Regions from separate parts of the Streptomyces sp. NPDC056231 genome, predicted to be linked through region 1. Evidence: riboswitches for the same ligand, from Rfam matches in the RefSeq annotation. Region 1 holds a riboswitch; each other region holds the start of a gene.
What was found. A riboswitch is a leader RNA that binds a small molecule or an ion and turns the genes downstream of it on or off. The one in region 1 is predicted to bind thiamine pyrophosphate.
Positions count from the first base shown of each region.

Region 1 (3,606 bases):
AGCCCGGAGAACTCACTTTCGTCGCGCCCCGCGGAGCCAAGAAGCCGCCGCGGCACCTCGCCGACCTCACGCCCGCCGAGCGCAAGGAAGCCGTCGCCGCGATCGGCGAGAAGCCGTTCCGCGCGCAGCAGCTGTCGCAGCACTACTTCGCGCGGTACACGCACGACCCGGCCGAGTGGACCAACATCCCGGCCGGTTCACGGGACAAGCTCGCCGAGGCGATGTTCCCCGAGCTGATGTCTGTGGTCCGGCACATCAGCTGCGACGACGACACCACCCGTAAGACGCTGTGGAAGCTGCACGACGGGACCCTGGTCGAGTCCGTCCTGATGCGCTACCCGGAGCGGGTGACGATGTGCATCTCGTCGCAGGCCGGATGCGGGATGAACTGCCCGTTCTGCGCGACGGGGCAGGCCGGTCTGGACCGCAATCTGTCGACCGCCGAGATCGTCCACCAGATCGTGGACGGCATGCGTGCGCTGCGCGACGGGGAGGTTCCGGGCGGGCCCGCGCGGCTCTCCAACATCGTCTTCATGGGCATGGGTGAGCCGCTCGCCAACTACAAGAGGGTGGTCGGCGCGATTCGCCGGCTGACCGACCCGGAGCCGGACGGTCTCGGTCTTTCGCAGCGCGGCATCACGGTCTCCACCGTGGGCCTGGTGCCGGCCATGCTGCGCTTTGCCGACGAGGGCTTCAAGTGCCGTCTCGCCGTCTCGCTGCACGCGCCGGACGACGAGTTGCGGGACACGCTCGTGCCGGTGAACACGCGCTGGAAGGTACGCGAGGTGCTGGACGCGGCGTGGGAGTACGCGGAGAAGTCCGGCCGCCGGATCTCCATCGAGTACGCGCTGATCCGCGACATCAACGACCAGGCCTGGCGCGGTGACCTGCTCGGTCGGCTCCTCAAGGGCAAGCGCGTCCATGTCAACCTGATCCCGCTCAACCCGACGCCCGGCTCGAAGTGGACCGCTTCCCGCCCCGAGGACGAGAAGGCGTTCGTCGACGCGATCGCCTCCCACGGAGTGCCCGTGACCGTGCGGGACACCCGCGGCCAGGAGATCGACGGGGCCTGCGGGCAGCTGGCGGCATCCGAGCGCTGAGGCCGAAACGGCCCGTGTAACCTGGGCCGGAAATCAACTTCATATTCCGACAGGGGAGCGCCACAGCGCTGAGAGTGCGGCACCGAGGACAGGTTGGCCGCAGACCCTCTGAACCTCGCCCGGGTCATTCCGGGTAGGAAGTTCGGTCATCAACTCATGCTGTTGCGCCCTGCCCGCTTCTCCAAGGGCAGGGCCGCGTCTCTTCCTGGTCAAACCCAGGAGGAATTCATAATGAGCACCACCCGCACCACGCGTGGGACCAAGCAGCTCGCGGCAACGGCCCTTGCTGCCGCGCTCGGCGTCACGACACTTGCCGGCTGCGGCAGTTCCGACGACTCGGCATCAGGGGCCGGTGACACGAAGGGCTCCGGCTCCAAGACCGTGACGCTTGTCAGTCACGACTCGTTCAACGCCTCCAAGGACGTGCTGAAGGCGTTCACGAAGGAGACCGGCTACACGGTCAAGGTGCTGAAGAGCGGTGACGCAGGCACTGCCCTCAACCAGGAGATCCTGACCAAGGGTTCCCCGCGAGGCGATGTGTTCTTCGGCGTCGACAACACGCTGCTCTCCCGTGCCCTCGACAACGGGCTGTTCACCCCGTACGAGGCGAAGGGCATCGACCGGGTCGCGGCCGATACCCAACTGGACGCGGCCAAGCACCGGGTCACTCCGATCGACACCGGCGACATCTGCATCAACTACGACAAGAAGTACTTCGCCGACAAGAAGCTCGCACCGCCGAAGACCTTCGACGACTTGGCGAAGCCCGCGTACAAGAACCTTCTCGTCACCGAGAACGCCGCGACCTCGTCGCCCGGTCTCGGCTTCCTGCTCGGCACCGTCGCCACCTACGGCGAGAGCGGATACCAGGACTACTGGAAGAAGCTGAAGAGCAACGGCGTGAAGGTGGTCGACGGCTGGGAGCAGGCGTACAACGAGGAGTTCTCCGGGTCTGCGGGCGGCAAGAAGGCCAAGGCGGACCGGCCGCTCGTCGTCTCGTACGCCTCCAGCCCGCCGGTCGAGGTGCTCTACGCGAAGCCGCAGCCGAGCGAGGCTCCGACCGGGGTCGCGACCGGGACGTGCTTCCGTCAGATCGAGTTCGCCGGTCTGCTGAACGGCGCGAAGAACGAGGCGGGCGGCAAGGCGCTGCTGGACTTCCTGATCAGTAAGAAGTTCCAGGAGGACATGCCGCTCAACATGTTCGTGAGCCCCGTCACCAAGGACGCGAAGCTGCCGGAGCTCTTCACGGAGTTCGGCGCCACGGTCGACAGGCCCACCACCGTGGCCCCGGACGCCATCGCCAAGAACCGTGAGCAGTGGGTCCAGTCGTGGTCCTCGCTCGTAGTGAAGTAGCGAAGAGTCCCGTACGCGGTCCGGGCGCGGGCGGGAAGGGTTCGCCCGCCCGGTCCAGGCTCGCGGATCCCCGTCGCGCGGGGGCGTGGCGGGGAAGTGTGGTGCGGCTCGGTCTGATGGCCGTGCCCGTCGCGTTCTTCGCGCTGTTCTTCGCCTACCCCGTCGTCGCGATCGTCGGCCGCGGGCTGAAGGCCGACGGCACCTGGCAGTTCGGCCGGATCGGCGAGGTGCTGACCCGGCCGGACATCCTCGACGTCCTCTGGTTCACCACCTGGCAGGCCCTCGCGTCGACCGCGCTGACCCTGTTGATCGCGCTGCCCGGCGCGTATGTCTTCGCCCGCTTCGACTTCCCCGGCAAGCAGGTGCTGCGGGCGGTCGTCACCGTGCCGTTCGTCCTGCCGACCGTCGTCGTGGGGACGGCCTTCCTGGCGCTGCTGGGGCGCGGCGGTTTCCTCGACGAACTGGCGGGCGTGCGTCTCGACACCACGGTGTGGGCGATCCTGCTCGCCCATGTCTTCTTCAACTACGCGGTCGTCGTGCGGACCGTCGGCGGACTGTGGTCGCAGCTCGACCCGCGGCAGGAGGAGGCCGCCCGGGTGCTGGGCGCCGGGCGGTTCGCGGCGTGGCGGCGGGTCACTCTGCCGGCCCTCGCGCCCGCGGTGGCCGCCGCCGGGCTGATGGTCTTCCTCTTCACGTTCACCTCCTTCGGGGTCGTGCAGATCCTCGGCGGTCCGGGCTACTCCACGCTGGAGGTCGAGATCTACCGGCAGACCGCCCAGCTCCTCGACCTTCCGACGGCCGCCGTGCTGACACTGGTTCAGTTCGCTGCGGTCGGCGCGATCCTGGCCGTGCACGCGTGGACCGTGCGGCGCGGGGAAATGGCGCTGAAGCTGGTCGATCCGGCGCAGACCTCCCGCAGGCCGCGCGGTACCGGGCAGTGGGCGCTGCTCGGCGGGGTGCTGCTGACGGTCCTGGTGCTGATCCTGCTGCCGCTCGGCGTGCTGGTGGAACGTTCGCTGGACACCCCCGGCGGCTTCGGCTTCGGCTACTACCGCGCCCTGCAGTCCGCGGAGGCGAGCGGCAGCACGTTCCTGGTCGCGCCCCTCGAAGCGATCGGGAACTCACTGCAGTACGCGCTGGTCGCGACTGTGAT
Region 1 covers NZ_JBLVKW010000047.1:28,598-32,203, forward strand. The annotation lists gene rlmN (23S rRNA (adenine(2503)-C(2))-methyltransferase RlmN) at 1-1,100, shown strand, start outside; TPP riboswitch at 1,142-1,258, shown strand; gene ACNPQM_RS29100 (thiamine ABC transporter substrate-binding protein) at 1,332-2,453, shown strand; gene ACNPQM_RS29105 (ABC transporter permease) at 2,570-3,606, shown strand, end outside.

Region 2 (3,606 bases), on a different contig from region 1:
CGGAGCCCGAGGGACTCTCCGACGTACACATCCGACTGCAGGTCGGGGCGGATCGCGCCCTGTTCAGGGCCGGTACAGCGCCACTCGTCGCGTTTCTCGACCGCACGGACAAGCTCGTGCCCCTCGGGCAGGAGTGCACGCTGAGTGACTTCGAGGGCAGCCTGGAAGAGGCGCTGGGCCGGATCCTGGCCAAGGAACAGAACGCCGGCTGAGGAAGAACTGCGCGGACGGCCTACCGGCCGATCGAACGCCGTATCCGCCGAACGGGTGATATGTGCTCCGCGTCGAGGTGCTCAATGCCTCGCCCTGCGACGTCGGCCCCTCCCGCCCCGTACGGGTGCCGAAGCTCCTGCTTCCGCGCCGAGCCCTGTGCGGTCCGCGGACACCACCAGCGCCGCGAGCACCGTCGTCACCGGCACCGAGGCGACGAGTCCGATCGAGCCGACCAGCGTCCGGACGATCTCCTCCGCCACGAGCTCGCTCGTGGCCACCGTCCCCACACCGCTCTGCGCGATCGAGAACAGCAGCAGCAAGGGAAGCGCGGCGCCTGCGTAGGCGAGCACCAGCGTATTGACCACCGAGGCGATATGGTCGCGACCGATCCTGATCCCTGCCCGGTACAGCTTTCGCGCACCCATGGTCGGGTCCGCCTGGTGCAGCTCCCAGACCGCCGACGTCTGGGTGACCGTCACGTCGTCGAGCACACCGAGCGAACCGATGATGACGCCGGCCAGCAGCAGGCCGCTCATGTCGATGTGGGGGTAGAGGCCGTGGATCAGACCGGTGCTGTCGTCGGTGTTCCCCGTCAGGCTCGCCCAGCCGATGAAGAGCGAACCGAGCAGCCCGATCAGCAGCAGTGAGATCAGGGTGCCGATGACCGCGACCGAGGTACGTGCGGTCAGGCCATGGCACATGTAGAGCGCGATGAGCATGATCGCGCTGGCCCCGACGACCGCGACGAGCAGCGGATTCGACCCCTGAAGGATCGCGGGGAGGATGAACAGGGTCAGTACGGCGAACGACACCGCGAGCGCGACCAGCGCCATCAACCCGCGCATTCTGCCGACGACGACCACGGCGAGAGCGAAGATCCCGGCCAGCAGAGCCATCGGGAACGTCCGGTTCACGTCCGTCACGGAGTACTGCAGGTCATGGGGTGCGTCGGGGGCGTACGCCACAACCACGCCCTGACCCTGGCCCAACTGCCGAGGGGCGTCGGGCTGAACGATCTCGACGAACGTGCGCCCCTTGTCGTGCCCGGTCGTCACCTCGACCGTGGCCTTCTCGCACAGCCCCGGTTCCTGACCGGCGCCCGCGTCCTTAGATGGCGTCGTGGTGCCGCCCGTGACCGGCGTCTGTGCGGCATTCACGTCCTTGCAGTCGACCTTGTCGACGTTCACCACCTTGCCCTGCTGGGTCTGCCGGTCGAAACCGACACCGGTGCGCTCGTGCGCGGGCGCACCGCCCGGCCAGAGAACCACCAGGCCGACGACGACCGCGGTGGCGAACGGGATCAGCACACCCGCGATGACCTTGCGCAGATGTGTGGAGACCGGCGCAGCAGGGCCGTGGCTGTGCGAATGCCCGTGCTGATGGTCCTGCGATCCGGGGGCGCTCTGGAGGGATGTCACCGGTCGATCATCGCAAGAAGGAACAGGCCCTCTGTCCAGCACGCCGGAACAGGCGCTAGCGTGGTGGCACCTTTGCACACGCGGGAGCTCGGAGCACCGGGCTGAGAGGGCGCTGATATCCGTACATCCGTACGGGACAGGCTGCGCCGACCGCCGAACCTGTTACCGGGTAATGCCGGCGTAGGGAGTAGGTCTCATGACCACATCGGACGCACGCACGCCTGCCTCGAACCAGAGCGACGAGGCCGGCACGTCCATCGGCTGGCACAAGGGATACGTCCAGGGCTCGCGCCCGGACCTCCAGGTGCCGGTCCGAAAGGTGCACCTCACCAACGGCAAGGACGTGACGCTGTACGACACGTCGGGGCCGTACACCGATCCCGCCACCGAAACCGACGTACGGCGCGGTCTCGCACCCCTGCGGGAGAACTGGATCACCGCCCGCGGCGACACCGAGGAGTACGTGGGCCGCCCCGTCCGCCCCGAGGACGACGGGCTGGTGCACACCTCGCCGCGCGGCGGACTGCGCAACCTCGACGCCGTCTTCCCCGGCCGTCCGCGCCGTCCGCGCCGCAGCCGCGACGGGCGGCCCGTCACCCAGCTCACATACGCCCGCCGGGGCGAGATCACCCCGGAGATGGAGTACGTGGCGATCCGGGAGAACGTCGAACCCGAGGTCGTACGCGAGGAGATCGCCGCCGGCCGGGCGGTCCTGCCGGCCAACGTCAACCACCCGGAGACCGAGCCGATGATCATCGGCAAGCGGTTCTTGGTGAAGGTCAACGCCAACATCGGCAACTCCGCGGTCACTTCCTCCATCGAGGAGGAGGTCGAGAAGATGACCTGGGCGACGCGGTGGGGCGCCGACACGGTCATGGATCTCTCCACCGGCCGCAACATTCACACCACCCGTGAGTGGGTGCTGCGCAACTCCCCCGTGCCGATCGGCACCGTGCCCCTCTACCAGGCCCTCGAAAAGGTCGACGGCAGGGCGGAGGAGCTGACGTGGGAGATCTACAAGGACACTGTGATCGAGCAGGCCGAGCAGGGCGTCGACTACATGACGGTCCATGCCGGCGTGCGGCTGCCCTATGTCCCGCTCACCGCCCGGCGCAAGACCGGGATCGTCTCCCGCGGTGGGTCGATCATGGCCGCGTGGTGCCTGGCGCACCACAAGGAATCGTTCCTGTACGAGAACTTCGAGGAGCTCTGCGAGCTCCTCGCGACGTACGACGTGACGTACTCGCTGGGCGACGGACTGCGCCCCGGCTCGATCGCCGACGCCAACGACGAGGCGCAGTTCGCCGAACTGCGTACGCTGGGCGAGCTCAACTCGGTCGCCAAGCGGTTCGGTGTCCAGACCATGATCGAGGGCCCGGGCCATGTCCCGATGCACAAGATCAAGGAGAACATCGACCTCCAGCAGGAGATCTGCGAGGAGGCGCCGTTCTACACGCTCGGCCCGCTGACCACCGATATCGCCCCGGCGTACGACCACATCACCTCGGGCATCGGCGCCGCGATGATCGCTTGGTGGGGGACGGCGATGCTCTGTTACGTCACGCCCAAGGAGCACCTGGGCCTGCCCAACCGGGACGACGTGAAGACGGGCGTCATCACCTACAAGATCGCGGCCCATGCTGCGGACCTCGCCAAGGGACATCCAGGGGCGCGGGACTGGGACGACGCACTGTCGGACGCGCGGTTCGAGTTCCGCTGGGAGGACCAGTTCAACCTGGCACTCGACCCGGACACGGCGCGGGAGTTCCACGACGAGACGCTGCCGGCCGAGCCGGCGAAGACGGCCCACTTCTGCTCGATGTGCGGCCCGAAGTTCTGCTCGATGAAGATCAGCCGAAGCATCTCGGAGCAGTTCGGCGGCGACGAGCCCGCGGCGACCGAGGCCGAGATCGCCGAGGGCATGATGAAGAAGTCGGCGGAGTTCGCGGCCGCGGGCAACCGCGTGTACCTCCCG
Region 2 covers NZ_JBLVKW010000003.1:222,833-226,438, reverse strand. The annotation lists gene ACNPQM_RS04730 (SsgA family sporulation/cell division regulator) at 1-212, shown strand, start outside; gene ACNPQM_RS04725 (YibE/F family protein) at 294-1,631, opposite strand; TPP riboswitch at 1,702-1,835, shown strand; gene thiC (phosphomethylpyrimidine synthase ThiC) at 1,828-3,606, shown strand, end outside.
Region 2: linked by a shared signal. The riboswitch ahead of thiC (phosphomethylpyrimidine synthase ThiC) and the one ahead of ACNPQM_RS29100 (thiamine ABC transporter substrate-binding protein) in region 1 are both predicted to bind thiamine pyrophosphate.

Region 3 (3,606 bases), on a different contig from region 1:
CCCGGTCGAGCCGGGTGTCCATGGCCCGGTAGACCGTGGCCATCCCGCCCACGGCGATGCGGGCATCGACGCGGTAACGGCCGTCGAGGAGCTGCCCGACAAGCGGGTCCTGGAGGGTTTTATCCACGCAGCCGAGTCTACGAGCCACCGCGGACACGACCGACGGGCCGGGGCGATCCCGGGTCCTCACTGCAGCCGAGCCGTGACAGGGACATGCGCTTCAGCAGCGTACGGACCCGGCGGACGCGCGCTCAGAACGCCGGCCGCTCCGGGTCCAGCACCGCCCGCCCCTCCGCTGGTGAGGAGGGCTCGGCGAAGTGGCGACGCGGGATCCGGCCAGCGCGGTACGCCAGCCGTCCGCCGTCCACCGCGTGCCGCATCGCCGCCGCCATCAGCTCGGGCTCCTGCGCCCGGGTCACCGCCGACGCCAGCATCACCGCCGCGCACCCCAGCTCCATCGCGAGGGCCGCGTCCGAGGCGGTCCCGGCGCCCGCGTCGAGAATGACCGGAACCCGGGCCTGCTCGACGATCAGCTGGAAGTTGTGCGGATTGCGGATGCCGAGCCCGGAGCCGATGGGGGAGCCGAGCGGCATGATCGCCGCGCATCCCACGTCCTCCAGTTTCCGGGCGAGCACCGGGTCGTCGCTGGTGTACGGCAGGACGGTGAACCCGTCGTCCACCAGGGTCTCCGCGGAGTCCAGCAGCTCGATCGGGTCGGGCAGCAGAGTCCGCTCGTCGGCCACGACCTCCAGCTTGATCCAGTCGGTGCCCAGTGCCTCGCGGGCCAGCCGGGCGGTCAGCACGGCCTCGCCCGCGGTGAAGCAGCCCGCCGTGTTCGGCAGGACGCGGATCGAGAGGCGTTCGAGGACGGAGAGGATCGAGCCCTGCACGGTCGGGTCGAGGCGGCGCATCGCGACGGTGGTCAGCTCGGTGCCGGACGCCGTCAGGGAGCGTTCGAGCACGTCGAGACTGGGCGCCCCGCCTGTTCCCATGATCAGCCGGGAGCCGAACGTGGTGCCGCCGAGGGTGAAGAGATCGTCGGACACGGTCAGCCTCCCTGGACCGCGGTGAGGACCTCGACGCGGTCGCCGTCGGCGAGGGTGGCGGCGGACCAGCGGCTGCGCGGGACGACGGTCTCGTTGAGGGCCGCGGCGACCCCGGAGGGCGCCGCGGTGAGAGTCGCCACAAGGGTCTCCAGGGTGGTGCCCGCGGCGATCGAACGGGGATCGCCGTTCACGGAGACGGTGAGCGGAAGGGAGTCGGTCATGCGGGCTGCTCCTGACGTACGGCGGCGGGTGCGAATCGTCCGGCGGTGAAGGGGCGGGCCACGGCGGGCAGCTCGCCGGTGGTCAGCAGCTCGGCCATCGCGTCACCCGTGACGGGGGTGAGCAGTACGCCGTTGCGGTGATGGCCGGTGGCGAGGTGGAGGCCGGGCAGAGCGGTGGGGCCGAGCAGCGGGGCGTTGTCGGGGGAGGCGGGGCGAAGGCCGGCCCGGGTCTCGGCGAGCGGTAGTTCGGTGATGCCGGGCACCAGCTCGTGGGCGTCGCGCAACAGCTCGTACACCCCGCCCGCCGTGACGGTGGTGTCCCAGCCCATCTCCTCGCTGGTCGCGCCGACGACGAGCTCGCCGTTCTCGCGCGGGACGAGATAGACATGGCCGCCCCGGACCACGGCCCGCACGGTGCGGGTGAGGAACGGTGCGTAAGCGGCGGGCACGGTCAGCCGGAGCACCTGTCCCTTCACAGGCCGCACCGGGGGAACGACCTCGTCCGGCAGCCCGGCGAGCCGCCCGCTGAGGCTGCCCGAGGCGAGTACGACCTGGTCGGCGGCCAGCTCCGTACCGGCTGCGAGGAGGGCTCCGGTGGCCCGGTCCCGTGCCACCCCGAGGCGTTCCGCCCAGTCGCGGTGGAAGACCACCCCAGCCCGTTCGCAGGCCGTCAGCAGAGCGGCGGCCAGCCGGCGGGGATCGACCTGGTGGTCGCCGTCGACCCGCAGACCGCCGCGCACGCCCGGCGCCAGCATGGGCTCCAGCCGACGGCACTCACGGCCGGTGAGCCATTCAGACTCCAGCCCCGAACGCTGCTGCAGCGCGTGCAGCTCCCGCAGATGGGCGCGGTCGTCGGAGTCCAGGGCGACCGCCAGGGTGCCGCAGGCGCGGAAGCCGATGTCCTGGCCGCTCGCCGCCTCCAGTTCGGCCGCGAAGGCCGGGTAGCGCGCGGCGGACGCGGTAGTGAGGCCGAGCAGCATCTGCTCGCCGTAGTGGAGTTCGGTGACGGCGGCGAGCATCCCGGCCGCGACCTGGGCGGCCCCGCCGCCCGGTTCGGGGTCGACGACCGCGGTGCGCAGACCGCGCTGCGCAGACCGCCAGGCGGTCACCAGACCGATGATCCCGCCTCCGATGACGAGGACGTCGGACCCTTGTGCGGATACGGATGTGTTCCCGGAAGAACGCATGGGCGTCCAGCCCCTCCCTTCGCCGGCATGACCCGGATCAGGTTCGTACGGTCGGAGGCCGCCCAGCCTCCCTCTCAGCCCGGTGCGTCCGGGCTCCCGCGAGTGCCTTACGGTGGCCACCCTAGTGCCCCTCCCGGCAGGCTTTGCCCCGTCGCGCAAACATGGCCGGTCACGGCACTGGACCCCGTCCCCCGGACCTTGTAAGGGAGCAGCCACCGTGGCCCGTTCGCTCGACGGACTCGTCCTCTCGCCGGTCGCCGACCAGGCGCCGGGCCAGGTGGGCACCCGTACCCGCTTCACGTACCACGAGGAGGGCGGCCGGATCTGGGCCGAGTACGCGGGCGGCGACGTGGTCCGGGGCCATCTCGTCGGCACCAGGACCGCCGATCGGCTCGACTTCCGGTACGTCCAGTTGAAGCAGGACGGAACGACATCCTCCGGACACTGCCTCTCCACCGTCGTCGACCTCGCCGACGGCCGCGTGCGGCTGGAGGAGCGGTGGGAGTGGGAGTCGCAGGAGGGCAGCGGGACGAGCGTGGTCGAGGAGCTGTCTGGCTGACGGATCGTCAGGTGTTTAAGGTGGACAGGTGAGCGAGCAGCAGACTGAGCAGCCGGACCGGCGGACCGAGCGCCGCATCGTCATCGTCGGTGCGGGCATGGCCGGTGTGCAGACCGCGGTGGCCCTGCGGGAACAGGGCTTCACCGGCCCGGTCACCCTGATCGGCGCCGAACCGCACCAGCCCTACGACCGGCCGCCGCTGTCCAAGGCGGTGCTGCTCGGCGAGGCCGAGGGCTCCGCCTTCGACATCGACTTCGAGGCGCTCGACATCGAGCTGCAACTGGGCCGCGACGTGACCGGCCTCCGGTCCGAGGCGCACGAACTGGACACCCCGACGGGCCCCGTCCCGTACGACGTCCTGGTCATCGCCACCGGCGCCGAACCGGTCGAGCTGCCGGGCTCCGAGGGTGTGCGCGGCGTCCATCTGCTGCGCACCCTCGACGACGCCGCACGGCTGCGGCCGGTCCTCGGTGAGCAGCACACCGTCGTGGTCGTCGGCGCCGGATGGATCGGCGCCGAGTTCGCCACCGCGGCCCGCGCCGCGGGCTGCGAGGTCACCGTCGTCGAGGCCGCCGACCGGCCGCTCGCGGGCG
Region 3 covers NZ_JBLVKW010000084.1:14,209-17,814, reverse strand. The annotation lists gene pknB (Stk1 family PASTA domain-containing Ser/Thr kinase) at 1-127, opposite strand, end outside; gene ACNPQM_RS37080 (thiazole synthase) at 252-1,046, opposite strand; gene thiS (sulfur carrier protein ThiS) at 1,049-1,267, opposite strand; gene thiO (glycine oxidase ThiO) at 1,264-2,454, opposite strand; TPP riboswitch at 2,452-2,564, opposite strand; gene ACNPQM_RS37065 (hypothetical protein) at 2,672-3,013, shown strand; gene ACNPQM_RS37060 (NAD(P)/FAD-dependent oxidoreductase) at 3,042-3,606, shown strand, end outside.
Region 3: linked by a shared signal. The riboswitch ahead of thiO (glycine oxidase ThiO) and the one ahead of ACNPQM_RS29100 (thiamine ABC transporter substrate-binding protein) in region 1 are both predicted to bind thiamine pyrophosphate.